Regions from separate parts of the Sinorhizobium sp. 22678 genome, predicted to be linked through region 2. Evidence: riboswitches for the same ligand, from Rfam matches in the RefSeq annotation. Region 2 holds a riboswitch; each other region holds the start of a gene.
What was found. A riboswitch is a leader RNA that binds a small molecule or an ion and turns the genes downstream of it on or off. The one in region 2 is predicted to bind cobalamin.
Positions count from the first base shown of each region.

Region 1: it holds a riboswitch for cobalamin, as region 2 does, so the genes downstream of both, ACTJKL_RS14650 (aromatic ring-hydroxylating oxygenase subunit alpha) here and ACTJKL_RS07020 (ABC transporter substrate-binding protein) in region 2, are expected to answer to the same signal.
Region 3: it holds a riboswitch for cobalamin, as region 2 does, so the genes downstream of both, ACTJKL_RS28860 (energy-coupling factor ABC transporter permease) here and ACTJKL_RS07020 (ABC transporter substrate-binding protein) in region 2, are expected to answer to the same signal.
Region 4: it holds a riboswitch for cobalamin, as region 2 does, so the genes downstream of both, bluB (5,6-dimethylbenzimidazole synthase) here and ACTJKL_RS07020 (ABC transporter substrate-binding protein) in region 2, are expected to answer to the same signal.

Region 1 is NZ_JBQEMS010000008.1:205,812-213,578, reverse strand. Features, by position in the region: gene ACTJKL_RS14665 (FAD-binding oxidoreductase) at 1-1,095, opposite strand, end outside; gene ACTJKL_RS14660 (L-threonylcarbamoyladenylate synthase) at 1,142-2,116, opposite strand; gene ACTJKL_RS14655 (DUF6656 family protein) at 2,182-2,775, opposite strand; cobalamin riboswitch at 3,096-3,298, shown strand; gene ACTJKL_RS14650 (aromatic ring-hydroxylating oxygenase subunit alpha) at 3,412-4,656, shown strand; gene ACTJKL_RS14645 (FAD-binding oxidoreductase) at 4,653-5,753, shown strand; gene ACTJKL_RS14640 (glycoside hydrolase family 25 protein) at 5,755-6,816, opposite strand; gene ACTJKL_RS14635 (BA14K family protein) at 7,075-7,494, shown strand; gene ACTJKL_RS14630 (transporter) at 7,509-7,767, opposite strand, start outside.
Region 2 is NZ_JBQEMS010000003.1:315,759-323,525, forward strand. Features, by position in the region: partial or broken gene ACTJKL_RS07005 (GlxA family transcriptional regulator) at 1-668, shown strand, start outside; gene ACTJKL_RS07010 (hypothetical protein) at 1,196-1,594, shown strand; partial or broken gene ACTJKL_RS07015 (DUF1850 domain-containing protein) at 1,880-2,014, shown strand; cobalamin riboswitch at 2,179-2,407, shown strand; gene ACTJKL_RS07020 (ABC transporter substrate-binding protein) at 2,577-3,644, shown strand; gene ACTJKL_RS07025 (FecCD family ABC transporter permease) at 3,641-4,684, shown strand; gene ACTJKL_RS07030 (ABC transporter ATP-binding protein) at 4,681-5,481, shown strand; gene ACTJKL_RS07035 (class I SAM-dependent methyltransferase) at 5,485-6,273, shown strand; gene ACTJKL_RS07040 (hypothetical protein) at 6,558-6,704, opposite strand; gene ACTJKL_RS07045 (hypothetical protein) at 6,796-7,194, shown strand; gene ACTJKL_RS07050 (PPC domain-containing DNA-binding protein) at 7,381-7,767, opposite strand, start outside.
Region 3 is NZ_JBQEMS010000032.1:952-8,718, reverse strand. Features, by position in the region: gene ACTJKL_RS28875 (adenylate/guanylate cyclase domain-containing protein) at 1-1,843, shown strand, start outside; gene ACTJKL_RS28870 (hypothetical protein) at 2,449-2,640, opposite strand; gene ACTJKL_RS28865 (hypothetical protein) at 3,153-3,374, opposite strand; cobalamin riboswitch at 3,892-4,107, shown strand; gene ACTJKL_RS28860 (energy-coupling factor ABC transporter permease) at 4,156-4,836, shown strand; gene ACTJKL_RS28855 (EsV-1-7 cysteine-rich motif-containing protein) at 5,969-6,154, opposite strand; gene ACTJKL_RS28850 (hypothetical protein) at 6,206-6,511, shown strand; gene ACTJKL_RS28845 (hypothetical protein) at 6,535-6,747, opposite strand; gene ACTJKL_RS28840 (IS256 family transposase) at 7,452-7,767, shown strand, end outside.
Region 4 is NZ_JBQEMS010000024.1:63,252-71,018, reverse strand. Features, by position in the region: gene ACTJKL_RS26335 (NADP-dependent malic enzyme) at 1-316, shown strand, start outside; gene ACTJKL_RS26330 (helix-turn-helix transcriptional regulator) at 524-1,261, shown strand; gene ACTJKL_RS26325 (acyl-homoserine-lactone synthase) at 1,417-2,061, shown strand; gene ACTJKL_RS26320 (DUF2865 domain-containing protein) at 2,230-3,357, shown strand; gene bluB (5,6-dimethylbenzimidazole synthase) at 3,920-4,603, opposite strand; cobalamin riboswitch at 4,649-4,859, opposite strand; gene ACTJKL_RS26310 (SDR family oxidoreductase) at 4,900-5,721, opposite strand; gene ACTJKL_RS26305 (phytanoyl-CoA dioxygenase family protein) at 5,785-6,978, opposite strand; gene ACTJKL_RS26300 (LacI family DNA-binding transcriptional regulator) at 7,076-7,767, shown strand, end outside.

The sequences.
Region 1 (7,767 bases), on a different contig from region 2:
CATGAAGGCCGGAATGCTCGATACCGGGACCGAAACGTCATGCTTGATCGAGCCGCCTTCGGGCTTTTGTGCCGGCGACATGCTTTCGCGCATGTGCCAGAGGGCTCTGCGCTGCGCTTCGTTCTGGGCAATGACGGCGTTCTCGACGAGACCGTCGGAGATGACCGCTTCGAGAAGGTCTTGCACCATCCGCTCCGCGCTTTCGGCGGTATCCGAGGTGGAGATATCGATCAACGCGTACCACGGATGCGTCGTTTCCATCGGATCTCGAACGCCGGCGATGTGCCGGGTGGTGAACTCGATGCCGAGCCGCGGCATCAGTTCGAAGCCCGTCAGGGCCGGCCCGCAGAGGCTCGATGCCCGATCGAAAAGCACCAGTGCGTCCTCGACGCTTCTGAGGCCGGCAAAAGCCACCTGGTGGCCCCGCGGTTTCGGGAAGAGCTTCAAAACGGCGCCGGTTATGACGCCGAGCGTTCCCTCGGCACCGATGAAAAGATCGCGCAGATCGTAGCCCGTATTGTCCTTCTTGAGGCGTCTGAGCCCGTTCCAGATCTCCCCGGTCGGAAGCACGACCTCCAGCCCCAGGCAAAGCTGGCGCATATTGCCATAGACAAGCACGGCAGTGCCGCCGGCATTGGTCGAAAGATTGCCGCCGATCCTGGCAGAGCCTTCCGAGCCGAGTGACAGGGGAAAAAGCCGGTCGACGTCATCGGCGGCCTTCTGGATCTCCGCCAGAATACAACCGGCATCGGCCACGATCACGTTGCCGACCGGGTCGATGTCGCGGATGCGGTTCAGCCGCTCGAGGGAAAGGACCACGTCGGCTCTGCCCTCGCGCGGAATCTGGCCGGCCACATGTCCGGTGTTGCCGCCCTGCGGCACGACTGCCGTTCGGGTCTGGCTCGCAAGCCGCATGACCAGCGAAACTTCCTCGACGGAGCCGGGCCTGAGCACGAGCGGCGTCGTGCCGTGATAGAGCCCGCGGGACTCGACCAGGTAGGGGGCCGTGTCGGCGGGTGCGGTGAGGGCATTGCCGGGCCCGACGATGTCGACGAAGGAGGCGATGAGTTCGGGAGATGGAAGTATGGTGGTCATGGCCCTGCCTCGGATCACGTGGTTGCTTCAAGCGTGCCGCTGGCCATCAGCCCCGCGGCGCGGCCGCGCGCTGCAGCCGGTCGATGATCGCTTCGCCGAGCCCCACGCTCGGGATCGGGCCGAAAGCGATGGTCGCGGCGCCGCTGGCATCCGCCTTTTTCATATAATCGAAAAGATTGGCCGCGGCTTCCCGCAGGCTGCCGCCCGGACTGAGATCCAGGACGATTGCGGCATCGCCTTCACCGGGAAGTGCCTTTCCGCCGAAGCGGATGAGGGCCTCTCCTTTCCGGACCTCATCTGCATTGAGGCGCACAGCGGCACCGGGAGCATAATGCGAGGCGAGCATGCCGGGCGCCTCGATGACAGCGCCGGCGGTCTCCGGGCGCTCGATGGCAAGACCGGTCAAAGCTTCGATCTCTGCCGCGTCGAGCCCCCCGGGCCTCAGCAGCCGCAGCTTTCCGTTCTCGACCTTGACGATGGTCGATTCAAGGCCGATCGCGGCCGGGCCTGCGTCGAGGATGAGCTTCAGCCTGGAGCCGAGATCCGCCTGCACATGGGCGGCACTGGTGGGACTGATCTTGCCCGAGGTGTTGGCGCTCGGCGCCGCCAAAGGCCGCCCGAATCGGGCGATCACCCGACGCGAGAACCCGTCGGGCATCCGAATTCCGAGCGTATCGAGACCGGCGGATGCGAGCGTGTGCACGGTGCTTTCCCGCCGCTGCGGCAGGATCAGCGTGAGGGGGCCAGGCCAAAAAGCCTCGGCCAGACGTCTCGAAACCGGATCGAAGGTCACATGCGCCTCCGCCATCGCCAGATCGGAGACGTGACAGATCAGCGGATTGAACCGCGGCCGCCCCTTCATCTCGTAAATGCGGCTGATCGCATCGGGGGTCGTGGCATCGGCAGCAAGGCCGTATACGGTCTCCGTGGGGATCGCCACGGGTTCCCCGTCCGAAAGAACTGCGCAAGCCGTCTCGATTGCCCGCTCCGGTTCGATGCGCGTGTCGATGATCTCGGCCATGGCGTTCTGATCCTTTCCGTCGCTTCCTTAACGGAGCGATTGCAAAAACAGAACGATTTTCTTGGTCAAAGGCTGCGAATGATCCGCCGCAAGGCTTCGTCGCGTGCGCCGAGTATCAGCACGTTCTTCAGCGCCACCTTCGGATCCTGCGTCCGGAAAATCAGGCCGTTGCCGCGCACGTTGCGGTTGACGACGATCCGTCCTTCGCCGGCATCGGGCTCGATCGCGACGGCGAAATACATGCGCGAATAGCCCGGCTGGATACGGTCGAAGAAATGGGTCTCGTTCCCGAGGTCGCAGAAGAAGTTCGCGAGATAAAAGGACCAGGTGATCTCATGTCCCTTTGCGAGGCAGGTTTTCGCGGCGGTCACGTGGCAGTAGCCGAGATGCGGACTGTTGGCGAGCGTGCGATGGTAGACCATCTTCGGGAACTGCATCGAGGCATGAAACCCGTTGATTCGGCTGTGGGTCGTCTCGCCCGCCGTCGTCAGCTTCCGCGCCGTCTGCTGCGCAACCTCGGCATAACTCAGATACTGCCGCTCGTTCGCCATCCACCGGCGTCTATCGATCCGGCCGGTCCGCAGGAACTCGGTGTGAGCCTTGGCTTTCGCCGGTGCGGCCGCCTTGTCGGCAGCGTCGTAATATCGGAGTTTTGCCATGGGCGTCGTCGCGCCGTCCTGTCCGAAAGCGGGTTGATGGTAGCGAACGTAAATCATCACAGTTAACGAATTGGTTCGTTTGCGGCCGTGCGAGCATCGATCAGACCTTGTGTCGGTGGGCCGTGTCGTAAAATGGCCAGCCGCCTTCGCGCCATGAACGGCGCTGCCGAAAAATCCGCCGGCTGCGCGGAGATTCACCTACTTCCTTGTTTGTTATGGATAATATCCGTCTGCCAATCGTGCCGATTGCGCCGCGAATGGCTGTCGTCTTTCTGGAAGCGGATGTCGTCTATTGGCAGTTGCCGGACCGGCCCTGAGGCTTAGATGAGGACACTCAAGGTGCTGCCTCGAAGGGAAGGCGGAGAATTGGGAAGCCGGTCAAATCCCGGCGCTGCCCCCGCAACGGTGGTGGAGCGAACAGCCACGGCAGAAGGCCACTGGACACAGCGTCCGGGAAGGCGCCGGGCAGGTCCCTTGCGGACAGCTCCAGAGCCCGGAAACCAGCCTTGAAGCAGAAACAGACCGTAGCTGGTTGCGGCGGGCAGCCGGATCGGAGCCAATTGCGTTGCGGGTCCATGCGGCCGGCGCGGGTTCCAGTCCTGCCTCTCCGAAACGGCGGAAAACGAGGATAAGGGCATGGAAATTCAGACCGAAATGCTGCGCAAGCTGAAGACCCGTCGCGATGGCTACAGCCTCGACCGCGCCTTCTACGTCGATCCTGATTATTATCGCCAGGACCTGGAGCAGATCTGGTACAAGGATTGGCTGTTCATCGGCCATGATTGTGAAGTCCCGCGGCCGGGGAACTATTTCACGGTGCAGGTCGGCGATTACCCGGTCGTTATCGTTCGAGACAGACAGGGCGCGGTGCGGGCACTGCACAATTCGTGCCGCCATCGCGGCTCGCGCGTCTGCACGCAGCACAAAGGCTCATCCGCCAAACTCGTCTGTCCCTACCACCAGTGGACCTACGAGCTCGACGGCCGCCTGCTCTTCGCGCGGCAGATGCCCGAGGGCTTCGACCCGGCCGAACACAGTCTTAAGCCGATCCACTGCGAAACCGTCGGCGGTTACATCTTCATCAGCCTTGCCGAACAACCGATGGACTTCCGGCCGTTCCGCGAGACGGTCGCGGCCTATCTCGCGCCGCACCGCCTCGGGGAAACGAAGGTCGCCTTCGAGAGCACGATCGTCGAGAAGGGCAATTGGAAGCTGGTCTGGGAGAACAATCGCGAGTGCTACCACTGCGCCGCCAATCATCCGGAACTCTGCCGTACCTATCCCGAAGCGCCGACCGTCACCGGTGTCCAGGGGGCGATGAACGACCCGGAAATCGGCGCCCATTGGCAGAAATGCGAGGCGGCGGGCCTTCCGAGCGCTTTCAGGATCGCGCCCACCGGCCAGTTCCGCATGACGAGAATGCCGCTGATCAACGGCGCCGAGAGCTATACGATGTCCGGACAGAAGGCCGTGCGCAGGCAGCTCTCCGCCGGGCTTGACGCCGATGGCATCGGCACGCTGCTCCTCTTCCATTATCCGACGACCTGGAACCACATTCTGGGCGATCATGCGATCACCTTCCGCGTTCTGCCGCTCGGGCCGGAACTGACACAGGTTACGACCAAATGGCTGGTCAACAAGGATGCGGTGGAGGGCGTCGACTATACGATAGACGAGCTGACGCACGTCTGGACGGAGACCAACGACCAGGACCGGCAGATCGTCGAGGAAAACGCGTTCGGGATCCGCTCGCCGGCCTATGAGCCGGGTCCATATTCGGCCGAACACGAGGGCGGCGTCATGCAGTTCGTCGAGTGGTATTCGAGCTTCATGCTGGACCGCCTTCAGGGCGGGGCCACGCAGCTCTCGCGGGTGGCATGACCATGGAAATGCCTCGCTCCTTTCACCATTTCGACGAGCTCGATCCCTGGAGAGACCGTCAGCACATGCTGGAGTGCACGTCGGCCGTAGCCGAAGCCGCCGACGTGATGACTTTCACCTTCCGATCCGACAAGCCGGCCTGGTTCCGCTACCTGCCCGGGCAGTTCGTGACGCTCGAACTGCCCGTCTCGGCCGAGCCGGTGATGCGCACCTATACGCTGTCGTCCTCGCCCTCGCGCCCGCTTTCGGTCGCGGTCACGGTCAAGGCGCAGCCGGGAAGCATCGGCACCCGCTGGATGTTCGACAATCTGAAGCCGGGCATGATGCTCAAGGCGTTCGGGCCGCTCGGCGATTTCAGCTTCGTCCGTCATCCCGGTGAAAAGTATCTCTTCATTTCGGCGGGGTCGGGTGTCACGCCGATGATGTCGATGACGCGCTGGATGGCCGATTGCGCGCCGGAAACGGATGTCACCTTCATTTCCTGCGCCCGCCGCCCCGACGATCTCCTCTTCAGAACGGAGCTCGAAGTTCTCGCGCGTCAAATGCCGCGGCTCAATCTCGGCTTCCTCGTGGAGGGGCATGAGGCGCGGCATGGCTGGCATGGTCTGCGCGGGCGCATCGACGCGGCGAAGCTGCCGATGCTCGCACCGGATTTCGTGGAAAGAACCGTTTTCTGCTGCGGGCCCGAGCCGTTCATGGGCAATGTTCGGGCAATGCTGGAATCGGCGGGCTTCGACATGGCCGGCTATCACCAGGAGAGCTTCCAGCCCGCCGCGGCGCCGGCGGCCGAGGAGCTTGCAATTCGGGCGGGGCCGGCGGCCGATGCTGGGGCCGGTGCGGCGCGGGTGACCTTTACCATGAGCGGCAAGGAGGCGACCGCCGTTCCCGGCCAGACGATTCTGCAGACGGCCCGGGCCAACGGCGTCAGGATCGGGGCCGCCTGCGAGGGCGGCATCTGCGGAACGTGCCGGGTGATGAAGATCGCCGGCGATGTCGAGATGAACCACAATGGCGGCATTCTCGACGATGAGATCGAGGAGGGCTACATCCTCGCCTGCTGTTCGCGGCCGACAAGCGACGTCCAGATCGAGGCCTGAGTTACCGCCGCTCGGATTGGTAGGGCAGGCGTGCCTCGGCGGCCCTGACGGCGATGGAGCCGGTAACCGTCTCGTCGGCGCCCGCCCCTGATCCGCTCTCCGCCTCGGCGCGGCTTATCACCAGCGGCCGCGAAAGAGCGGCCGTTGCACTCGCATTCAACGCCGGGATCGTGCCGACGGTGGCCGAGGCGATAACGGTGAGCACCGGCGGCTTCTCCGGAAGAAGCGCGCCATGGGGCCAGACTCTCTTCAGTGCCGATGCACTCATCGCTGCGACATTCACGTCTATATCGTCGAGGGTGCCGGGCACCCGATAGGGGCAACGCTTCTTTCCGCAATTATGCGCCGACGAGAATTGCCAGAGCGCGTAGCGGTCCCAGTTTCCCATCGGAAAGACTTTGCGGATATCGGGCTTATAGCGCGCATACCAGAGCGGAAGACGCGCTAGAAGCCGATGCTTGATTCGGTTGGCGGCAATGTGTTTCGCGGTTGCGTGGTTGGTATAGAGGACGGGATAGCGCCCCGTCCGGGCCTTCACATGGCCCGCGAAGATTGCTGCGTCTTCGAGCGACATGTATTTTTCCGGATCGATCCCTTCGATATCGAGCACCATCAGCTCGTCGTCGCGCGGATCGGCATAGTCGATGAAGTGGTTCGCCTGATCGACGGGGTTGCCGGGCCTTGCCAGATGATAGGCGCCCCAGAGCAGGCCATGCGAGCGCGCGATCATCCGGCGCGTCTGATAGAGTTCCCGGCTGACCGCATATTTGCGCCACATCGTCTTGCAGTGTGCAACCGTATCGCCGCCGTGGTCACCGGTACAGGTGTAGCTTTCCGGCAGGCCGTCGGAAGCCTTCGCGATGAAGCCCGCTATCCGCTTGTCCTTCAGCATGGCTTCCCAGTCGATGCTGTTCAGCTCGTAAGCGTCGACGATGAGGGCGTTCCGCCGCTCTTTCCACGGCTCCACTTCGCTCGCGCGTGCGTTCGCCGCCGCGAAGGTCAGGCCCATGAGGACCGCCAGGCGCAAGATCATCCCTATGATCGAGATTCCCCGCTTTTCCATTCTCTGAGATTGCCGACTTAGAGTTAAGAGGTCGTAAATCTCAGCCCCGGCCTCAATCTGCGCGAGGCGGACGCTTCTGTACACCGACCTCAAGAGGCAAAGTCGACGGTCCGATTCCGCCCAGGATTGTATCGACGGCGAGATTTTTCCTTTGCTGCATCCGCGCGCGATGGTTGCTTCCGGCGACTTCTGCCCTAGTCTTGGTATGTCGCCCTTGCAAGGGCCGGTTGTACATGAAATCGAAGGCAGGAGGAAATGATGTCACTGAAATGGCTTTCGGGCGCGCTTGCAGCGATGACGCTGGCGGCATCGGCGGTGCCGTCTCAGGCTTTCACGCCTCTGCCCCCGCGGGTTGCCGTCGAGAGCGCCGTCACGGACGTTCAGTACGCGCCGCGGCGCGGTTATTATCGGTATGGCGACTTCTATTACTATAACGGCTATCGTGGGTACCGCTATCAGCGACCCGGCTATCGCTATTACCGCGGTTGGTGGTACCCGGGGGCTGCCTTCCGACCCGGCATCGTGATCGAGCGCCGTCCCGCCGTTCGCCCGCCGGTGCGCTACGGCAGCCGGCATATCCAATGGTGCTATGATCGCTACCGCTCTTACAGGGCTTACGACAACAGCTATCAGCCCTATAACGGGCCCCGCCGGCAGTGCTATTCTCCCTATAGCTGATCGGTCCGCTTCGCTCAAATAATGCCGATGCGCTTGAGCACGAGCCAGGCAACGCCCATCGACGAGGCAATGAACATTCCCGCAAAAACGGTGCCGCTGCCCTCGGAGAAGGGTAGCGCCCCCGTGTTCATGCCGAAAAAGCCGGTCACCAGCGTCGGCGGCAGAAGGAAGGCTGTCATCAGCGAGAGGATATAGAGATGGCGGTTCGTTTCCGAGGAAATCTTGCTGTCGATTTCCTCGTGCAGCAGCCGTGCGCGTTCCTGAAGAGCGAAC
Region 2 (7,767 bases):
CAGCGGGCGACGCTGGCATCGACTTGCGGCGGGACTTTCGTGCTTGCGGCGACGGGCCTGCTCAAGGGTCGCCCGGCGACGACGCACTGGCTGTTCGCCAATGCCTTCCGCGATCGTTTCCCCGACGTCCGGCTCGATCCGGACAAGATCGTCATCGAGGACGGGGACCTCATCACCGCCGGCGGCCTCATGGCGTGGACGGACCTCGCATGCGCCTCGTGGACCGCCTGTTCGGTCCGACGGTGACGGTCGAGACCGGGCGTTTCCTGCTCATCGATCCGGCCGGACGCGAGCAGCGGCACTATTCCAGCTTTTCGCCGCGTCTCAATCACGGTGACGAGGCGATCCTCAAGGTGCAGCATTGGCTGCAGGCGCGCGAGGCCCGCGCCGTCAGCGTCGCGGAGATGGCCAAAGTGGTGGCGATGGAGGAGCGCACGTTCCTGCGCCGTTTCAAGGCGGCGACCGGTATGAAGCCGATCGAATATGCGCAGCATCTGCGCGTCGGCAAGGCGCGTGAGCTCCTGGAGTTCACCAAACGCTCGGTCGAACAGATCGCCTGGACCGTCGGCTATGAGGATGCTGCGGCTTTCCGCAAGCTGTTCCATCGCATCGTCGGGCTGTCGCCGGGCGACTACCGGCACCGTTTCGCCGTAGCGGCTGCCGGATAAACTGCGCGGAGCACGGCGTCGCTTCTTTCGCGCCCGCGGCTGCGGAACAAATTTTCGTCTGAAGAATTAACAGGTGTCGCTTCTGTCCCCCAGCGACATTCAGGACCCCAACCTGTTGCAGTGCCCGCGTCATCCCCTGCGCGGGCACTCGCATGTCTGCGAAACGATTCCCGCCCGCCCTCGGTTGAGGACGCAAGCGGGACCCCGCAAAGCGGCGAGGCCCCGCCTGAAGTGTCGCTGAAAAGATCTAGGTCCTTGTATAGGTGGGAAGCCAGGAAGCTAGAGTGCCATCCGCTCCCATCTATAGGACCTTGGTCCGACCCCCTAAGGGCAAAGGTCCTAGGCCCGTTGCCAGCTGAGTCTCAGGGTACATATTGCAGCATTCGCGCCGCGGGAGCCTGGAGCGGAACATTGTGCGGCATTTCTGCTCTGGCTCCTTGCACGATCACGTTCCATGATTTTGGGTCGACGGGGCCTAAAGTCATCGTGATCTCGGCAGGGGAACAACTCAACGATGGATCTCTCCCATGGCATTGTCGAACTACGGACGGAACAACACTGTCTCTGAAACCTGTTTCAGGACGCTCACCCACCCGTTGACGAACCTGATCTGCATTATCGTGGCCGTGTCGATCGCCGTTTTCGCGAGCGTACCGACAGGCATTCCCCCATACGTGCTCGCGCCGATCGGCTTCATGCTGGTTATCCTGATCGACCCTGCAGAAATTGCATCTAGATTGAAGGCGCGCTCCGCAACGCGGGACGTCACGGTTGGCCGCTCGGAATCGGCCGCCGGAGGCTGGCAGGCCAAGGGAGACGGTTGGAGCCTGACATTCCAACGCAAACACGGCCTGACGAGAGGAGCGGCTCGGTCGAATATCGCCGCCGCTGCACGGGGACGCGCGGCCGACAGCTGCCGCCGCTGAAATCGTACCTAAACGCCAAGCGCCGCGCGTCGCCGGACGCGCGGCGCTTGCGCGGGAATTTGTCCGGAGCCAGCGGAAGGCGGATTGTCGCCGATTGCTGCGGGGCACCGGGCAAGATCCGCCCGCATCGGCGAAGTTGTCGATTGCGCTTCCACAAAATCAATCATTTAGAGTTAGCCGATCTCTTGCTACTGTAAACATTGAAACGCGCCGCCATCGCGGCGATCGCAAGTGCGTCCATCGCCCTTTCCGCGGCTTCGACAGGCGCAGCAGAGTTCATCACGTCCTGAGCTGGTCCTGGCCGCCTCCGGAGCGACCGTCTCCGGCTGGACGCTTTGCGACGCCGGCGGCTGCCGCGAACTCCCGGTGCAAAGCCGGGAACCAATCGTCCTGTGGCCATGTGATGGGCTAAAGCGATAATGGCCGATGCCGATCTGGCGGGCACTGGTTGAAGGCTGATCGGAACAGTCCGGGGCGCCATGAAATGTTATTACATATCTTTCTGTTGACGAGTGTAATAACATAACATATTGAACCCGCATGCAGCGCGGCTTCGCGTTTCACCTTGACCAGCGGCTGCATTCTAAATTAACTGAGCCGGACGGTTCCCCTACCCGTGAGGTGGAGGGGATTAATAGGGAACACGGTGCGGACGACCCAAGAGGGACCAAAACCGTGGCTGCCCCCGCAACTGTAAGCGAATCGTCGTTCATCGTGGCGCCCAGGCGCCAGCCACTGCGCGCGTTGCGCGGGAAGGCAGATGAGCGATTTCTGTCCGCGAGCCAGGAGACCTGCCGTCAAATCAGATCCAACGTCACGGGCGGGGATGCCCGGAACAGGAGCAAGCCATGATCATCTTTCGCGCCTTGCGGCGCACGCTTTCATCAGTTTCCCCGAGGTCGAGCCGTCACTCGTCCGATCGAACCCGATCGGCAGGCTGACGATCACGGCCGTATAGCGGCCTCACATTCGGGGACTATTCATGAACAGCTTTTGGAAACGACCGCTCATTGCGGGTCTCATCACCTTTTCCGCAGGCGTAGCGGCTCTTGACCGTCCCGCCTTCGCTGCCGAGACGACCTATCCGCTGACACTCGAAAACTGCGGTCGGCAGATCACCTTCGACAAGACGCCGACGCGCACCGTCTCGATCGGCCAGAGCAGCACCGAAATCCTCTATCTGCTCGGCCTTGCGGACAAGGTCGCCGGCACCGCCCTCTGGGTCGGCCCCGTCCTTGAAGGTTACGAGGAGGTCAACGCCAAGGTCGAGCGCCTGGCAGACAACGATCCGAGCTTCGAAAGCGTGCTTGCCAAGAAACCGGACATGGTGGCGGTGCAATTTCAATGGCAGGTCGGCCCGGAAGGCGTGGTCGCGCGGCCGGAGCAGTTCGAGGAGCTCGGCATTCCGGTCTACACATCGCCTTCGGATTGCACCGGCAAGGAGAATTCGGCGGCGAGCGACGGCGTGCGCCGGCAGGTCTTCACCATGGATCTCGTCTATCGGGAAATTCGCGAGCTGGCGCAGATTTACGATGTTCAGGACAAGGGCGAGAAGGTCGTAGCCGAGCTGAAAAGCCGAGAAGAGGCGGCGCGCGCCAAGGTCGCCTCGGCCGGGGGCAAACTCTCGGCGGTCTTCTGGTTCTCCAGCGCTGCCGATGCCGACCCCTATGTCGCCGGCAGGAACGGCGCACCCGGCTACATAATGGCGGCGCTCGGCATCGAAAACATCATCGACACAGAAGACGAATGGCCGACGGTCGGCTGGGAAACCATCGCCAAGGCCGAGCCGACCATGATCGTTGCCGGCTCCATGGAGCGTCGACGCTACCCGCTGGACAGCCTCGACGCCAAACTCGAATTCCTGAAGACCGATCCCGTGGCGAGCCTCATGCCGGCAGTCGCCAAAGGCTATGTGTTCGACATGGATGCGCAGGCGATGAACCCGACGATCCGCACGATCGAAGGAATCGAAGCGCTGGCGGATGCCATCGCCGAGGCCGGACTTGCGCCCAAGGCTGGGCCGGCTTCCAAGGGTGGGTTGGGCAAGTGAGCCGCGTGCTTACCCTGGCCGGGCGAACGGGGACGGGACGCGTCGGCGCGGCTATCGCCGCGCTCGTGATCCTGTTCGCGGCACTCTGGATGGGCGCTGCGATCGGCGAAACGGCGATCCCGTTCAGGACGGTTGCGCAGACGGTCGCGAATCGGCTGTGGAACGCCGGCTATCCGCTGGCCCCGATCGACGAGGGCATCATCTGGAGCTACCGACTGAGCCGGGCGGTCGTGGCCGCTTCCTGCGGGGCGGCGCTCGCGCTCTCCGGAGCCGTGCTGCAATCGCTGCTGCGCAATCCGCTCGCCGATCCCTATATTCTCGGCATCTCCGCCGGCGCCTCGACAGGCGCGGTCAGCGTCGCCATCCTCGGTGTGGGTGCCGGGATGCTGACGCTGCCGCTCGGCGCCTTCATCGGCGCGCTGGTCGCTTTCATCCTGGTGAGCCTGCTGGCGGTGAAGGCCGGCCGCGGCACCGCGGCGATCATCCTGGCGGGTGTGGCGGGGTCACAGCTCTTCAACGCACTGACCTCCTTCATCGTCACCAAGGCGGCCACGGCCGAGCAGGCGCGTGGCATCATGTTCTGGCTGCTCGGCAATCTTTCGGGCGTGCGCTGGCCGGATGCCTGGCTCGCCGTGCCGGCGACGCTTCTCGGTCTCGTCGTCTGTCTCTGGCATGCCCGTCCCCTCGACGCGTTTACCTTCGGGTCGGAATCGGCTGCCTCGCTCGGCATCTCGGTCAGGCGAACCTATTTCGCGCTTGTCGGCGTCTCGGCGATGATGACTGCGGTGATGGTATCCATCGTCGGGTCGATCGGTTTCGTCGGCCTCGTCATCCCCCATGCGGCCCGCATGCTCGTCGGCGTCCGCCACGGTGTCCTGCTGCCGGCAGCGGCGCTCATCGGCGCCGTGTTCATGATCCTCGCGGACATACTGTCGCGCGTTCTCATTCCCGGCCAGATCCTGCCGATCGGCGTGATCACGGCGCTCGTCGGCGCTCCGGCCTTCGCGTTGATACTCGGACAAAGGAGGGACCGCGCATGACGCTTTCGGCGCGCGGGGTTTCATGGTCGGCCGGCGGGGTGGACATCCTGAAGGAGGTCTCCCTCACGGTCGAGACGGGAGAGTTCCTCGGCATCATCGGCCCGAACGGTTCCGGCAAGACGAGCCTGATGTCGCTCATATCGGGCATCCGCAAGCCGAAGAAGGGGGAGGTGCTTCTGGACGGTTCTCCGATCGGGACGCTCGGCCGCCGCACGGTCGCGCAAAGGCTCGCTCTGGTCGAGCAGCAGGCCGAGACCGGCGAGAGGATCACCGCGCGCCAGGCGGTAGAGCTCGGCCGCACACCCTATCTCGGGCCGCTTTCGCCCTGGTCGCCGGAGGACGATGCGATCGTCGAGGCGGCGCTCGAAAACGTGGATATGGCGCATCTTGCCGATCGCCTGTGGCACACGCTCTCCGGCGGCGAGCGGCAAAGGCTGCACATTGCTCGGGCGCTGGCGCAGCAATCGAAGATCCTGCTCCTCGACGAGCCGACCAACCATCTCGACATCGGCCATCAGATCAGCCTGCTCGACCTCGTTCGCCGCCAGGACCTGACGGTGGTCGCAGCGCTCCACGACCTCAACCACGCCGCTATGTTCTGCGATCGGATTGCGGTGATGCAGGCCGGCCGGCTGGTGGCGCTCGGGCCCCCGCGGGAGGTACTGACGGTCGAGCGCATCCGCGCGGTGTTCGGGATCGAGGTCGAGGTCGAGCACGACTTCGACGGAAGCTGCTCCATCCGCTATCGCGCCAGACGCCCGCGTCCGCTTGCCGCAATCTCCGCCGTCGGAACCTGACCCATGGACATGCGCAACCACCACCTGAAGGAAGATATCCGCGAATACTGGTCGAAGCGGTCGGAAACGTTCGACCTCGCCTTCGGCCACCGCATCCCGCCGGGACCGGAGCTCGACGCCTGGGCGGCAGCGATGCGCAGCGCACTCGGGGCGAGGCCGCTGAAGGTTCTCGAACTCGCCTGCGGGACGGGGGAGGTGACCAACGTGCTCCTTTCGCTCGGCCACGAAGTGACGGCGCTAGATTTCTCCGAGGCCATGCTCGCGGTGGCGCGGCGCAAGCACGCAGGGAACGACAGGGTTCGTTTCATTCTGGCCGATGCCGAGCACACGATGGAGCCGGACGAGACCTATGATGCCGTGGTCTGCCGGCATCTCGTCTGGACGCTGACGGAGCCGGAGCAGGCTTTCGCCGAATGGTTCCGCCTGCTGAAACCGGGCGGAAGGCTGCTCGTCTTCGACGGGGACTGGTCGAAGCCGACGCCGCTCGGCCGTCTGGCGTCTTTCGCGGTGGCTGCCCTCGAGCGGATCATCGGCCATGACCCGCATTACGACGGCGCCATGAGCGAACGCCACGCAAAGATCATGGAGCGTCTGCCCTTTGGCGATGGCCTCACCGTCGAAAGACTTCTTCCCTTGATCGAAGAGGCGGGATTCCAGAACATAGAGTTGCCGTCCCGCCGCCCGATCGCGGCGGCCCAGCGCAGGAATGCCGATCTCAGAAACAGGCTGAGGACATTCTTCTACCGCAGGTTCTTCCTCGTCTGCTCGCGGCCTTCGGGAGATTCACTTTGAGTTTATGACGGCTGCCGCGGGATGGACAATGGCGTTGAAGCTCTGGTCGGTTTGTCGGCACGCATGGTGATGCGCTTGAATTCCATGAGTACCGACCGTGCGTCCGCTGCAAAGTGCTACAGCGACATTTGCGCGTCTCATATGACGCGCGGCGCTGTAGGAGGCCTATCGGAGGGCTGCAATCTCTCCTTTCTCCTCATCCCTGTGACGAGCACAGGAATGAGGAAATCAAACAAGCCGCCGCGTGCGGCCCGAATCTCGACAGGCCTTAGATCACGATGCTTTCAGGTGGGGCCGACCTGGAACATGACCGTGATCGATTCCATGAAGTTGAGACGCGGGATGCGGGTGGAAAACCGCATACACTTTTCCTCATCCCACTCCAAAGTCGCGGTTGCCTGATCCGCCTGCTCGGCCGTCATCAGATCCAAATTCAGCCTCAAAAGGAACTCCCGGCCCCCGGCCGCCGTTTCCGGGTTGCTGTCTCTGACAAGTTGGGACCCAGACACGGAGGATGAGCATATGGCACAGGAAAAGCGACTCGGATCCACCATACCGCGCGGCGTGGTCGATACGAAGAACGGATCGGTAGGCGTTCCGGACCAGGCAAGCATGGAAGAGGAAGTCAGATCGTTGCGCGAGCAGGTCAATGCGCTGACCGAAAAGCTCTCCGATCTCGGTATCTATTCCGGCAGGGCCATCGCGGATACGGGCCGCAGGGCCGGCGAGATGGCAAGGGAACATCCCGCCTGGACGGCGCTCGCCGTGGTCGGTCTTCTGGGGCTGCTCATTGCAGGAACCAGCCGGCCCTATTGGCAATCGCGAAGCTCCTCGCGCATCGAGGACCTGATCGCCGATATCGAGGATCGGCTGAGCGATCTGAAGGGCCGTTATTGGTCAAGCGGCTGGCGGCCCTGGTGAAAATTGGACCCGTCCTGCCGGAGACAATGTGCGGTCCATGGAAGGGCGCGCTGCCGCCATCGGGAGATCGGCGGCATGGTTTGCGAGGAACCGGTCGGTTTCTCGCTCCTTCGGTCGCCGTGAGGTCGCCGGCGCGTGCCGGCCAGAAACAAGCGCAACCCGAGTTCGAGCGCGAAAAGCTGAACCTCATTCGGCGTCGAGGTCGATGAGCGCTATCCCGAGTTCCGGTCGCTTGCGCCGGCGCAATCCAGTCGGGCTTTCGCGGATGATGACCTCCAGGGTCGGACGGACGCGCCCCTCCAGAAGGTGCCCGCCACGGGTCGACCCGTCTTCCAACCCCAGAACCGCATGCAAATGCAGGCTCGGGCGGCCGGCTTCGTCGCGGGCAATGTCGCCGATCGCGCTCAGAACTTCCGATTGCTCAGCTACGGGGATCTTCCTGTAATTTCTGCTTTCGACACGGAAGAAGCCCACCGTCGCGCTGCTGAAGGCGCCGATCGCCGTCACCGATGCGCCGGCGATGCCCGCCTGCGCTGCGAAGGCCGAAATGGCCGAGAATGCTTCGTCGCCCTC
Region 3 (7,767 bases), on a different contig from region 2:
GGCCATCCTTGCCGCAGACGTAGTGACCTATAGCCGCCTCATGGCCCGGGATGAGGCAGGTACTCATGCGGCATGGAAATCGCACCGAAAGGACCTAATCGACCCCAAGATCGCCGAGTATGAGGGGCGTATCGTCAAGCTCACCGGCGATGGATTCCTGGCGGAGTTCCCAAGCGTCGTGAATGCAGTCACCTGCGCTGCCACGGTGCAGCGGTGTATGCTAGAGCGCAATGCGGATGTGCCGCGGCCAAGCCGCATCGAGCTTCGCATGGGCATCAATCTTGGCGACGTGATCGTTGAAAGCGATGACATTTTCGGGGACGGCGTCAACGTGGCTGTGCGCCTCGAAAAAATTGCGGCGCCGGGCGGTATCGCCGTATCTGCGGCCGTGCGAGATAACGTTGGCAACAGGCTGGATCTTCGATTTGAGGACATGGGCGAGCAGGCGCTCAAGAACATCGACCGGCCAGTGCGCGCCTACAGCATTTCTCTGGATTTCCCGGCGGCTCAAGAAACGGTCGGCTCGGATACAGGCAGCCAAGACCCTTGGGAGATCGAGAAGCCGTCCATCGCGGTGCTGCCCTTCAACAATATAAGCGGTGACCCTGAGCAAGAATATTTCAGCGACGGGATCACGGAGGACATCATCACCGACCTGTCGAAAATCTCCGGCCTGTTCGTTGTCGCCCGCAATACGGTATATACCTACAAGAACAAGCCGGTGAAGGTGCAGCAGGTGAGCCAAGATCTCAGGGTTGGCTATATCCTGGAAGGAAGCGTGCGTAGGGTCGGCTCGCGTGTGCGCGTCACTGCGCAACTCGTCGAGGGCAAGGGCGGTGGTCATCTCTGGGCCGATCGCTATGACTGGGACCTCACCGAAATCTTCGCCCTTCAAGACGAGATCACCCATACCATTGTGGACCACTTGAAGGTCAAGCTGCTTCCGGAGGAGAAAAAGGACATCGGTCGAGTGCCTACCGGGAACTTCGAGGCCTATGCGTATTACCTTAGAGGACGGCAATTCCTGCACTGGCACTCAAAGTCGCATTACGTTCTGGCGAAACGTATGTTCGCCATGGCGGTCGCACTCGACCCGCTTTATGCGCGGGCCTACGCCGGAATTGCCGATTGCGACTCTTTCCTCTTCCTTCACTACAACGCTGACGTGTCGATCGACGGAATTTTGGCCACCAGCGCAAAGGCGCTGGATCTTGAGAGCGGTCTCGCAGAAGCGCACGCTTCACTTGGCCTCGCCCTGTCGCTTCGCGAGCGACATTCGGAAGCCATGGCGGAGTTCGATCAGGCCATCGCCCTCGATCCCGATCTGTTTGAGGCCCATTATTTCTATGCCCGCGCTTGCTTCACCCAAGGTAAACTGGACGAAGCGGCCAGGCTTTTCCAGCGCGCCGCAGACATCAAACCTAACGATTACCAGGCCTTACTTGTGCTCATTAACGTTCTCCGTACCCTCGGGCGCGAGCAGGAAATGAATACCGCGGCGCGGGAAGGCGTCGCGCGCGCCGAACGTGAGCTCATGATGCGTCCGGAAAATCCAAGACCCGCCTATTTGGGGGCTGTGGGGCTTGCGGCACTTGGTGAGCTTGATCGCGCTAAGGAATGGGCGGGACGAGCTTTGGCGATCGATCCCGACGATCGCCTGGCCAAATATAACGTGGCTTGCTTTTACGCGCTTCAGGGCGAACCTGATCGGGCGATCGACTTGCTAGTCGAGCTTCTCCCGGGGGCCACCCATGAAACAAAGAGGTGGGTAAAATACGACTCGGATCTCGATTCGATCCGTAGTCATCCGCGGTTCCCCGAGGTGCTTGAGCTCCTCGGGTGAGAGATACGCCCGGCAATGATTTTCGGCAACTTAGGCGAAGAACAGGCCGAATGAGATCCGGGCGATGTCTTGAGGCATCCAAGCCCCCCGGTCAAGGCTTAGGCGCGCATCGGGAATATCCACGAAACGCCTCTCAACCCTCGTCGAGAGACGGCTCACCTTGCGGACCTCCGGGTCCGGTATCCTGGACATGAATTCATTGCGGAAAAATGCAGCCACCCGGAAACGGCCGCACCCGGCCAGACCACCAACGACTCCCGGACTCCCAAAAGGGTGCCGCAATACGTGGAGTGGGTCTCGTTTACAAACGTGTTTCCCACTGTCTGCCGGGAGTTGGAAAAGTTCACAAGTGCACAACTCCCAAAGGAAGGACCTCATGATCAGAATTTCCCATGGCACTCGGGGCGGTTCATTCCCAAGCCGCGACGCAGCACCGCCTATGAAGTACGATGTCCACCTCCCGCGCGGCCAGCGGGCAGGGGTTCGAAGGTTAAACGACCCAGCGACAATGCGCTCCCAGTCATGGATGAAGGTTCGCTTGGGGCTACGGACTTTAACGAGCATGTCGGGCTGGTCGACGCGCACGCCTAGTGGTCACTAATACCTCAGTACCGCCACCTCGGCGCACGCTTGACATTGTGAAGCAACTCCGAAGCCTCAGCGAAATCGCCAAAAAGGCTGGTCAGGCGCTTTTCCTCCTCGTGAGGCAAGCGTTCCCGCCGGCAAAAAACGTGAATGTTCCATACCTTAGTAGAAGTTTGCTTGGAAATCTTATCGGCTTCAACGCGTTCTACCATCTTGCTCCTCCCAAAGCGAAGGAGGTCAGACTATGCTACTTAAGTCTAATTAAGCAAGAACTAACTAAGTAATACTTATTGCCTGATCCTGATGGCTGCGACGGGTCGCTGGCGCGAGAAGATCTGCAGTTGATGCCAGGTGGTTGCGGCGACGTCTCTTGGCCAAGATGCTGTCTCCGGAAACGCTGCCATCGAGATTTATGGTGAACTTATCAACTCCGAAACCGACGTGATGCCGTTGTGCGTCGTATGGCGGCTTGTGGTTACCGCGGCCGTCATCCGTTCTCCCTCGGTCGAGTATGATCGGACATAAGATAATTCGGCGTCACCACCCCACGTCTTGCCGTCGATGGCGTGACGCTGGATGTACCCGCCAATCTTACTTCGTCACTTCAGGCCCCCAGCCCCAGCACCCCTATGACAGGTTGCCTATAGGAACCGCTGAGCTCATGTTCGGGGATGAGCTACCATGTACGTGCTTGTTGCCGCGTTACTGTCTTGGGGCTCGACTTTTAGATGATGCCGGGGAATTCGCCTTCATGCTGATCGTCGGGGTCGGCAAGCGCCGGTATGGGCTTGATAGGCCTTGCTGCTAGGGCTTTGAGGTCCTCGGCTAGGCCTGCGAGCTGCGCTGCAAAGTCCATCAAATTTGAAGCCGCGCAGTGCGCCGCGATATCCGAGAGGCCAGAAGCCGGCTCGTTTCGGCCGGCGCATTTCGGTTCGCTATCGTCCATGTCTCAGTCCCATTTCCATCAATGTGGATCGATGGCGAGGCTCGTCAAGGGCTGCGGCCGGTGACGAGCCTCCCGGCCGCCTGCGAGGGGCTAGAGCGACCAATGTCAGTTTAGGCTGGACGAGCGCCGGCCGCCATTAAGCAGTGTGGCTTAGCCCGCTTGAATCTGCACGGATCTCGCCAGACGCGCTCTTCGCCTGGCGCTCGGTCGTGTGGACCTATTCCAAGGCCGAACTGGTGAAGGCGCTAGCCGGCGCGAGACCTCAGCCGAGCGTCGAAGAGCTGCCGGCAATCGAGTCGCCGTGATTTGAAATGTTCAGACGATGCCGGAGAATTTCTGATGCTCGCGCACTTAGGCTTTTGCAGCCGCTTCTAGGCTCTTGCACTTCTTTCGGACTTAAGCAGAGCGTGATCATCTTTCGGCGCAAGGTGGAGAACGGATAGCCCAGCGGACAAATGCGGGACCTTTGACAGCACTGGCTTTCGAACGTTCTTCATTGTGTTTTGGCCGGCGCGAGCATAACAGTTCAGATGATGGTTCCGCCCGACTGGAGGGAAGGCGGATGAAAAGGGAATACGGTGAGGACGACCCCTAGGGGGCCAAAACCGTGGCTGCCCCCGCAACTGTGAGCGGCGAGCAAAGTCCAGAGATGCCATTGGCCGTGGATCGGCTGATAAGGCGGACCAAGCTACGACCCGCAAGCCAGGAGACCTGCCATCAGATTTGGGCGCTACGCCTCAACAACTGCCATGCCGCACGGTGGGTGCGGAAAGGAGAGCACATGCATATCGAACCGGGCGTCGTGGACGGCGCCAAAATTATGTTGAGTTATGCCACTGCCGCAGGGGCGTTCGGGCTCACCGCCAAGTTGGCGACTGACAGTATTCGCAGCGACGGTGGTGCGGGCGCGCTCGCGTTACGCAGTGTCGTCACAACGGCTTTGGTCTTCTGCTTTTTCGAAGTTCTGCCGCACCATCCTGTAGGCGTCTCGGAAGTCCACCTTATCCTCGGATCAACCCTTCTTCTACTGTTTGGTGCAGGCGCCGCCGCGATCGGCCTTGCAGCCGGGCTGCTTCTTCAAGGGCTTTTCTTTGCACCCTTTGATTTGCCGCAATATGGCATGAACGTAACAACATTGCTGGTGCCCCTTTGGGCGGTCAGTCTGTTCGCCGAGCGGATCATTCCGGCCCGGACCGCGTATGTGGACCTGACATACGGGCAAGCTTTGGCGCTTTCCACGGCCTATCAGAGTGGTATTGTTGCTTGGGTCGCCTTCTGGGCCCTGTATGGCCACGGCTTCAGCGTCGAAAACCTCGCGGCCGTCAGCTCCTTCGGTGTTGCCTATATGGGCGTTATCCTGCTGGAGCCTCTGATCGATCTGGGTGTTCTCGCCGGTGCAAAGGCGCTCGACCGCTACAGTCGCGGTCCTATGTTCAATATTAGATTGCATCAGGCGGTCTGAACAAGATCAACGCCATAGGCATCCTTAGGCGCAAGCGGGCTGGACCGCTTGCGCCGTACGTCACGAACTGCGGCGGACTTGGCCGGTAACCCCGGTCCGATACGCCTGGCTCGCAAAACCGGTCATGCGATTGGGCGCTGCGATTTTGACCCGATCTATTTTCAGGCATGGGCACGGAAATTGCAGACCTCAGACTCAAGCCGTGGCTCCTCGTCGCATTTAACCAGCTCGGATATGAGGTGGTCGGAGATATGCAGCATCTGTCTGCCGTAGAGACGCGGATAGCCGGGATGGTGGGCACTGTTATCGGAAAACCGTAAAAAGTGAGAGAGCTGATCTCGGATTGCAGAAGGACGTTGCCGATTTACCAGCCCGACGAAAGCGGCAATCCGCCCCCCTGATTCCGAGATGATGCCGCCCCCATCGGAAAGCATCTGGCGTGGGTGTTCTGCTGGTGTGAAGTTTCTTCCTTCGAGGTGACGAAGAAGGAACGGGATGCCTGTGGAGAGACTGGAGATGCGGCGTGTCCGCGAGATATTGAGATATCGCTTCGAACAAGGACTTGGACACAAGTCATCGGAATCGGCACCTTGACGGCCAGCAACCGAAAGAGGCGCTCGGCGAAGGCTGGCAAGAATAGTGGCCGGGTGACGACGATGGCGGCGGAAACCACACTACACGTCCCAGGCGTAACCGTCGGCGGCGAGGGCATGCCCCCGGTCAGGTTCATCAGTTCGCGCTGGTCATGGGCGTTGTTGCGGATGACCGGCCCGGCTTGTCCGGAACACCTCCATTGTCGGGCTTGCGCGCTTCGTCATGTCGCTATGCGGGCGCGCCGCATGCCATAGCTCATCAAATTCCACTTCTATGCGGTACCGATTATACATCCGGTCAAGCCTGCCGAGTTCCCTACCATTGTTGCTCTTGTTCCACAGCGTGAAGATCTGAGCTTCGGCCGCAATTCTTCAAGGGTGCTCTGGCTGCTGAACCTGGCCGCCCGCCATTTCCCTTCGGTTCACCCAAATGCGAAGATCACTCGCGGCGCAGCGTGCGCCGAGGATCTGTTCTTCGCTCCGCGAGCCGCAGATACCCGACACCGTCCGGATAGGCCCCGCGGGTGTTGGGTTCCAAGTCAACGCCGGGGCTGTGCCTCATGGCGCGACTTCCACTCCGGCTGATGCTCAGAGCAGAACCAGTGCGGCTCCGCCCGATCGACGGCGAAGCCAAAGCTGCCCCACCTGGTGCAGCCCGGATGCTCGCAGTCGTGGACGTACGGCCCGAGATCGTAGTGAGGCTTCGCGCCCAGTTCGTCACTCAAAGGACGACCTCCTGTGGTCGCCTCCTCAAATTTGGGGAGTTCGAGCATCGGTTGATTGTTCTTCTTTTGTTCTTACATTATCTCATCGCCATGGTCGAGACAATTGGCGATGCATTCAGCCTCGGTTGGCAACTCAAAGCGCGATGTGCATTCGGTAACCGCGAAGGCATGAAATCCGTTCGCCAGTGCACTTGGACTTATGATCTCGACATGCTGACGCTGGTCGCGACGCGCGGACGGGACTTTCCGCTGGCGATGCTCGCCAGTCGCCTTCGCTGCCCTCGCTGTGGATCGAGAAGTGTGGCCGTCGTGTTCATTCCGCCTTCGGAGGGCGACACGCGCCGAGGGGCGGCCTAACTGCGTTTGCAACCTAGTTCGCCCTAGGCTGCAGGTTTGAGCATTTCGCGTATGCTCGCCCTGTTCCTGACGCCACTTTGATAAATCTCTATCAGCCTGGCTGCCAGATCGGCCGCCTCAGGGCAATCATAGGTCATTCTTCTGGCTTTGATCTCCTCGTCGAACAGGCTCTGCAACAATTCGATATCGCTCGGAGTGAGAATCCTGGGATCGATTGCATGGAACTGAGAGGTCATTAACCGATCTCCTCTCTAGGGGCGCAATAGCGGAAGCTCCTCCGCAGGGCGCCCGGGTAAATCCTGCGGCGCAAGAGCATTGTAAACCGAAGAACGGCGATCGCGAGTCGCGAAAATTAACGGCACGGATGAACATAAGCAGTGATCCGATCAACATCTCGTCCGTTATTGGCTGCATGGCTAAAGCAGCTTCAAAGAGGCCATCCCCGGAGCCTCCGGGGTAACAATGGCTGGGGCAACGGCCAAATCCAGCGAACGCCGGCAGCTCTCATGGCGGTGGCGTTGATGGCGAAGCGCGAGCTTGAGCAGTGACGTTCTTCTTCGATCAGCTAGGCAGACTGGATTAACGAGCTCCCCCGGTCTTGGTGCCGCTTTGCGAATTGCCTCGCCGGGCCCCCCTGAAAAACGCTACGCCTTCGATCAGCATCCGTGATGTTGCGGCGCGCTCGGTAGCTGCACGGTGTTTCTGCAGTTCCTCGACCTTCTTCATTTCTGAGGTGAGGTCATCACGCAAGGCGTCGATCCAAGCAGAACCTTCATCTCCTTTGGTCGTGTCCCCACAGGTGGTGTAGCTCGGCGGTAGCGAAGCCGCTCGCGAGCGCGCCCTTCACAGCGCCGTAGTGAGCGGGCGGCGGAGCGGTGGTCATCGATGTTCTCCGGTAGGGTCGGGTTGCTGACACCAACCTGATTCGAAGGAACCACCGATGACCGACGACATGATGAACCTGCGTGCGCTCGTGGAGAAGTCCCCCGACGCCGATCTTTTGCGCGAGATGATCGGTTTTGCCGCCGAGCGGCTGATGGAGCTGGAGGTGGGGGCCGCCACCGGTGCCGGCTATGGTGAGAAGAACCCGCTGCGGACGGCCCAACGCAACGGCTACCGCGAGCGGGATTGGGAGACGCGCGCCGGAACCGTCGAGCTGCGCATTCCGAAGCTCAGGAAGGGCTCTTACTTTCCGGGCTTCCTGGAGCCGCGGCGCATGGCCGAGAAGGCGCTGACGGCGGTCATCCAGGAAGCCT
Region 4 (7,767 bases), on a different contig from region 2:
GCTCGTGCGCGAGCTAGCCCCCGATCTGGAGGTGGACGGAGAAATGCATGGCGATTCCGCCATCTCCGAGGTCCTGCGCCAACGCGTGATGCCGGACAGCACGCTGAACGGCGAAGCGAATCTGCTCGTCTTCCCCAATCTCGATGCCGCCAACATCACGCTCGGCGTGGTCAAAACCATGACGGACAGCCTGCATGTCGGCCCGATCCTTCTGGGCTCGGCGCTGCCGGCGCATATCCTGTCGCCGTCCGTCACCTCGCGCGGCGTCGTCAACATGGCAGCGCTGGCCGTCGTCGAATCGAGCCATCCCGTCTGAGGGATGGCGCGCCTCCTCATTGGCGATGGAGGGCAAAAAAACGCTGCTTCCAGGGGAACCGACGCGGCCGCGCTAGCGATATTAGGCTCAAAACTCAACTTATGATTGTATAGACCGGATTACTGCACCGTTTATGAAATATTGCACTAGACAAAACCGGCCGCCGTAAACCATGTTTATTATAGGGGCAAGTTTCGGTGTTACGGCATGACTAATCAACAAGCTGTCCTCAATTTGCTGGATATCGTGGAATATGGAGGTTGCGCCGACCCCGAGCGCTTCTTCGCCCTGATGCGTCGAACCTTCAACATCTCGCATCTCCTGTATCTGGAGGCGGAGTCGCTTCCGGATGGTCTGAGAATCTGCCGCCTGCATCACACTTTCGGCGCCTACGCCGCTGAAATCTACGCCGCCAGGGAGCTTTACAGGATCGACCCGATCCTCAAGCTTGCGCTAGGCGGTGTCAGGCCCGTGGAATGGGCGACAGCGCGGCGCCGCTTTCCGGAATGCGAGCCCCTCTTCGAGGCGGCCGAGGAGATCGGGCTTTCCACCGAAGGCGTGGCCTTGCCGCTCCCCTCGCCTGCAGGCCGCATGGCGCTCCTCGCAATCGGTGCCAATATGTCGCCGGTCGAGTGGTCCGCCTATCGCCGTTGCCATCTGCGCGATTTCCAGCTCGCTGCCAACCTGTTCCACGCCTCCATGCTCGAACATTCGGCCATGGCCGGGGCGCTCGACGAGCGCGATCTCCGCCTGACCGGGCGGGAAACCGAAGTGCTCACCTGGTCGGCGGCCGGCAAGAGCTACTGGGAGATTGCAACTATTCTCGGGATATCCGAGCGAACCGTGCGTTTCTTCATGACCAATGCCCGCCGCAAACTCAATGTAGTGTCCAACACGCAAGCCGTAGCGCACGCTGTTCGACATGCTCTGATCCCCACCATCTGACGGGTTGCCGGCCCGGGACAGGACCGGCCACTCGCAGTTTCCCCCACAAATCTATTGGGAAAAAACAAGAAAATAAACTGTCACTATAGACAGTTACATATGTCATCCGAGCCTGACAGCATCGCTACATCGCGTAATCACGCATGGAGCGAAAAATGATCAGGATAGTGAACGGAAACGGTCGCAGCCAGCATCCCCAGGCCATCGACGAGATGTTCCGGCTGCGTAAGCGCGTATTCCACGACTTCTTGAAGTGGGACGTCAAGACCGAAGGGGACTGGGAAATCGACCACTACGACAAGGCCAATCCGCTCTATGTCATGTCGTACTCGCCGGACACTGGCAAGATTCGTGGCTCTCTCAGGCTCCTTCCGACGCTCGGTCCGAATATGCTGGACGATACGTTCCCGATCCTGCTCGGGGACAATCCGGAAATCCGCAGCGCGTCGGTGTGGGAATCGAGCCGCTTCTGCATCGATCCCGAAATTTCCCAGGATCGCGCATCGAACCAGGTCACCATCGCCGCGGCCGAACTGATGTGCGGTGTGGGCGAAATGAGCCTTGCCTCGGGCATCAGCCATATCGTCACGGTCACCGACGTTTTCCTGGAGCGAATGTTCCGCCGCATGGGTTGCCCGGGGGAGCGCATAGCCGACCCGCACAGGATCGGCTCCGTCCATGCGGTCGCCATTGCCTGGGAGGTGAGCAGGAACCTGCTCGAAACGATGAAGGCTGTGGCCTCCATCGAGGGTACCGTCCTCGATCGCCCGATGTCGCTCGAAACGGCGCGCGCCGCCTGACCCGATATTCCGGGCCGTGCAGGTCGCACGGCCCACTGCTTTCCATTCAAGGGCATTGCAAATTAACGCAGATGCCCTCTTCCCGTTGCACCATCTCGACAAGGTCCTATGATGAGGCGGTAAGGCGGACACATCGGCAACGGTCCGCTGCAAGGCAGGAAGAAGCACGTGTCCGCGTCCCCGAAGGTGGCATCCAAGATCCGGCGCATCGCGGCGGTTCTCGTACCGCTCGCGTTGGCGACAACCGGTCCGGCTGCGGCATCCGGCGTTTGCGAACGGCTGAGCGCCCGCCTCGCCGGCCTTCCCACAGGTTTCACGACGAATGCCAGCCTGCGCGATTTCACAGGTGCGGTCTCCCGCCAGAACATCGAGTTGCGACGCGCCAAGAACGATCGCCGCCGAATGGAATGCAGCAGCGACAGCGTCGTCATTATCGGCGGCGATGACGAGGCGGCTTGCGCCGAACTCGACGGCACGATCGCGCGGATGGAGGAAAATCTGCGGCAACTCAAGGCGCAGCGCAGGCATCTGATCGGCGGTGGCGACGACGACGTTCGGCGGCGCATCCTCGCCGCAATGGAACTCAACGGCTGCTCAGGGGTGCGCGAGGCCTGGGATACCGGAAGCGCCGGAGGCGAGTTTGCGAACGCCGCCGCCCGGGAAACGGAGGTTCACCGGAACATCGTGAGGGACCTGCCGCCGGACAGCGATGCCTATCCGCTACTACTCGACGCCCCCGGGGCAGAGCTTCCGCTCATGGAGCCCGATTTCGCCGGCAGCCTCAGAACCATGTGCGTGCGAACATGCGATGGCGCCTTCTTTCCCATCTCCTCGCATGCCACGCCGGCGGACTTCGGTCGCGACGCCGATCTCTGCCGCGCGCGCTGCCCGGGTGCGGAGACGGAGCTCTACTACCATGTGCTCGCAACGGAAGAAGCGGACCGGATGGTTTCGGCAACGACCGGCCGACCCTACACCGACCTCCCAACGGCCTTTGCCTACCGGGCGCGCGGTGTCGGCTCACCGGGCATCTGTGGCTGCGGAATTCCGGATTCCGCAACGGATGCCAACAGGCAAAAGACAGGCTCTGCCGGAAAGCTCACCGCCGTCAGCCCATCGGTCATTACCATGGGCAGCGAGAGAAAGGCGCCGCCCAAGCCGATAGAAGAGCGGCCCTACGACCCGACCAAAAACAAGGTCCGCATCGTCGGTCCGACCTTCCTTCCGCAGGAAGAGAGCGCGATCGACCTCAAGCATCCGCTTGGGCCGCGATACCAGCCGCTGCAGGACAATTGACAGGCGCCGTTGCGAGCATTCCGCGAGAATGGCACGCATCTTCTTGATCCAGAGCCCGTTAAGCAGCGACCTTTGCGCGTCCGGTAAGATGCGCAGCGCTGTGGGAAACTTTTCGGAGGACTGCAATCTCTCCTCCGTCCTCGTCCCTGTGCTCGTCACAGGGATGAGAGCAGCGCCGCGTCTGCGGCGCGGGAGAGTTCTTTCAGCCCAAGGACTTGGTCTGGCTGGATTCCTGTGACGAGCACAGGAATGAGGGACCGGGGATGTGCGGCTACTACATCGAAGCGAAGCGGGACGCTGTATACGGGCGGGAGCTTCTGCGCCGCCTCGCTATCTTCACGGTTTATGAAATGCGCCGAGGGGTCGCACCCTCTCGACCCTCATCCCTGTGCTTGTCACAGGGATCCAGCAGCGCCGCGTCTGCGGCGCGGGAAGCGTTCTTTCAGCCCAAGGACTTGGTCTGGCTGGATTCCTGTGACAAGCACAGGAATGAGGGTATCGAACAAGCCGCGTCGGGTATCCAGAGTATCACCAGGCCTTAGATCGACCCTAACATCGTGATCTAACGGACACCCCAGCCTTCCTCGAAAACGAGATCTTCGAGCGGCAAGCGCTGCCGCCAGCCCTTCGCGGCGAGTTCCGGCTCTTGATACAGCTTGTCGACGAAACCCAGGCAAAGCCAGGCAACGATTTCGATATGCTCCGGAATCCCGAGAATCGCCTTGATCTCCCTCTCATGGAAAATGCTGACCCAGCCGACGCCCACCCCTTCGGCGCGCGCGGCAAGCCAGAGGTTCTGGACGGCGCAAACGGTCGAGTACAGATCCATCTGCGGATTATGGGTGCGGCCCAGGACGACCGCTCCGCCGCGCGTCCGGTCGCAGGTCACGCAAATGCTGAGCGGCGCCTTGCGAATGCCTTCGAGCTTCAGCGAGCGATACTTCGCCTGCCTTTCGCCGAAAAACATCTCTGCGGCCTCGTCATTGGCGCGCTGGAATGCCTGCCAGACTTTCTCCCGCGTCTCGTCCCGACGAACGAGCACGAAGTTCCAAGGTTGCATGAAGCCGACGGACGGCGCCTGGTGCGCCGCAGCGAGCAGTCGCGCGACCAGATCCTCAGGCAGTGGTTCGGGCAGGAATTCGTCGCGCACGTCGCGGCGGGTCTCTATGGCACGATAGACGGCGGCGCGCTCGTCCGGCGAAAAAGCTCCGGCCGCCGCAAGGCAGCCGTTCTGGTCAGGCAGCATCGTTCGATCCCCAACAATGCGGAAACCTCCCGCCGTCCGCGCGGGGCCGGTCTATCTCGCCAGGCCGGTCTTCTGACTTCGGATCATCCGTTCGCGCCGCCTTCCCGAATCACGTGAAGATTCAGTGGCAAAGGTCTGAAAAGATTCAGACCAACCTGGCGAGAACGTCCCCGTCACAGCGTTGGGCACGTGCCGGAACTGCACCGGCTTCCCGATTCTCCCGCATTTCGCGGGCACCTGACGGCGGCATATGGCCACAGCTCCCCTCGAAACGCAAGGCGAGCAAGAGGAGAGCTTCAGAGCGGTGCCTCCGGATGAGGCGAGGCGTCATAGGCCCCCCAGATCGACTGATCGAAACAGATGACGGAACCCGTCATGAGGCCGGATTCTGCCGATGAGAGATAGGCGCAGGCGCGCGCGACCTCGGCCGGATCTACGAGCCTGCCGAAGGGCTGGCTCGCCGCCGCCTTTTCCAGCCAGTTCGCCGGCGCATCGTGATATTCGCGCTGGATGCGGTCTTCGCCTTCCGAGGCCATCCAGCCGATGTTGAGGCCGTTGGCCCGTATCCGGTTGCGCAGGACGGCATAGGCGGTGTTCCTGGTCAGCGTCTCCAGCGCCCCCTTCGACGCACAATAGGCTGTGATGAAGGGCTGGCCCGCCTTCGCCGACATGGAACCGATATTGACGATCGTGCCCTCCGTCTTCTCCCGCCGCATCACCTTTATCACCTCCTGCATCAGGAAGAATGGCGCCCGCACATTGACCGCGAACATCCGGTCGAAGAGTTCCGGGCTGGTGTCGAGGATCGTGCCGCGATCCGTGATCGCCGCTGCGTTGACCAGCGCGTCGACACGACCGAAAGTGCGGTCGCAAGCAGCGACGACCGCACGGGCATCCTCCACCCGCTCGAGATCCGCCGGTACGTAGACGACCTTCGAACCGGTCGCCGCGGCGATCTCGGCAGCTTTCGCCTCGCCCTTCGCCGCGTTTCGCCCGCAAATGACGACGCCGGCGGCGCCACGCTCGGCAAAGAGTGCGGCAATCGCGGCACCGAGCCCCTGCGTGCCACCGGACACGATGGCGATCTTCCCGTCCAAACGGGCGTGGTCCGTGCTCATCCTGTTCCTCCCTTTGATATGTTGGTGAATATGGCTTCGTGACCGTGCATTGAGCCAGGTGGTTTAGCTTAGCTTTCTCGCCGCCTGATCGGCCAACGCCTCGGCAAACGCCTCGGCACTCCATTCACCGGCAAGCGCTTCGTGCATCAGCTGCGCCTGCGTCCTGGGCGCCAGACCGCCAACCGGCGGATCACGATCGAGATTGGTCGGGAATGAATAGCCTTCGGCGCACGCGGCAACCGCATGGGCAATTTCGTCCTGCGTGAGCTTGCCGCCGGCCGCAAGGACTTTCAGAGCCGGAAAGAGCACGGCGCACATGTGTTCGCGATCCACCGTTTCCATCGCCCTGCCGAAGGCGGAGGATACCTGCAGAAGATTGGCGACACGCTTGATTCCCGCAGACCGGTTGCTGCCCGCGGCGTGGAAAAGTGCCGGGTTGAAGAACACGACATCGCCCTTCTCCAGCGGCAATTGCACATAATTCTCTTCGAAATAGGCGCGGAACTCCGGCCGTCTCAAAGCGAGATATCCAGGCAGATACGTCTGGCTATAGGGCAGGAACAAGGTTGGCCCGCTTTCGACCGGCATGTCGCAATGAGCGACCGCGCCCTGGAGCGTCAGGACCGGCGAGAGCCTGTGCACATGCGCCGGATACTGCTCTATGACGGCCGAGGTCTGGAAGCCCAGATGGTAGTCGCGATGCGGCGATTGAGACGCGCCGCCCGGATTGACGCGATTGACCTGCGCCGTCATCTGGTAGCTCGGACCAAGCCACGCCTCACTGACAAGCGCGATGATGGCGTTGGCGTAGTAGGCGGCGAAATTCTCAGGGTTCTTCAGGCAGTGCTTTTCCAGAGAATTCCAGATCCGGTCGTTGGCGCCGGGCTTGGCGAAATGATCGCCGCCGCCGCTGTTGGTGCGGTGCTGCTCCTCGATGATCTCATCGAAGATGCGGCTCGCTTCGTCGACCACATGCGTATCGGTGAAGGCACGCTTGAAGACCGCGACGCCCGGCCCCGTCGCGAGCACTTCGCAGATCTCCGCAAGCACCGACCGCCTGCCGTCCTGCGTGCCGCAATCACCGATAAGACGGGCGCTGTCATAGATCAGGACGTTCTTCTGGCAGTCTGCCGCGTGCGGATAGTCCGCGAGGCCGACACGGTGCTCGACCGCGGCGCGAAATTCCTCGATATCGCAGGCCGCCTCACTGAGCCAGACGCGTTTCAGACGCGCGCTCGCGGGATTGTCCGTCTTCATCAGTTTTCCTCCTCAAGGACGACGATGATCCGACTATACGGCTTGCCCGCTTCTGATATAGAGCAGGAATCCATCAAAAAGCCATCAGGAGGGATCGGTGGCACATCCGTTTCTCGTCAAGGACATCGCCTTCCAGGCGGGACTCAGTACGGCGACCGTCGATCGCGTCCTCAACGGCCGGAGGGGCGTGCGCCAACAAACGGTAATGCGCGTCAATGCAGCCATTCGTGAACTCGAGAGGCAGCAGGCCGGCCTTGAGGTACAGGGACGCAAAATTGCCGTCGACGTCGTGATGGAGGCACCGGAACGCTTTACCGAAGCGGTGCGCAAGGCATTCGAAAGCGAAGCCGGGACCTTCATGCCCACCCTTTTCCGGTCCCGCTTCCATTTCGCCGAGACCATGCGGCCGCAGGACATCAGCCAGTTGCTCGACCGTATTCGGCTTCGCGGAACCGACGGAGTAGTCCTCAAGGCGCCCGACGTGCCGGAGATTGCCGGCGCCGTAGCGCGGCTCGAAGAAGCGGGAGTTGCGGTCGTCACGCTCGTTACCGATCTGCCGCATTCATCGCGGACGGCCTATGCGGGGGCTGACAACCGCGCCGCCGGGGAAACCGCAGCCTACCTGATCGGCGAGCGCTTCGCGGACCGTCCTGCGACGGTGCTGGTCACCATATCGAGCAGCCGCTTTCGCGGCGAAGAGGAACGCGAGATCGGCTTTCGCCGCGTGCTGCGGGAAAAATATCCGCATATCGGCGTGATCGAGATCAGCGAGGGCCACGGCAGGAACGA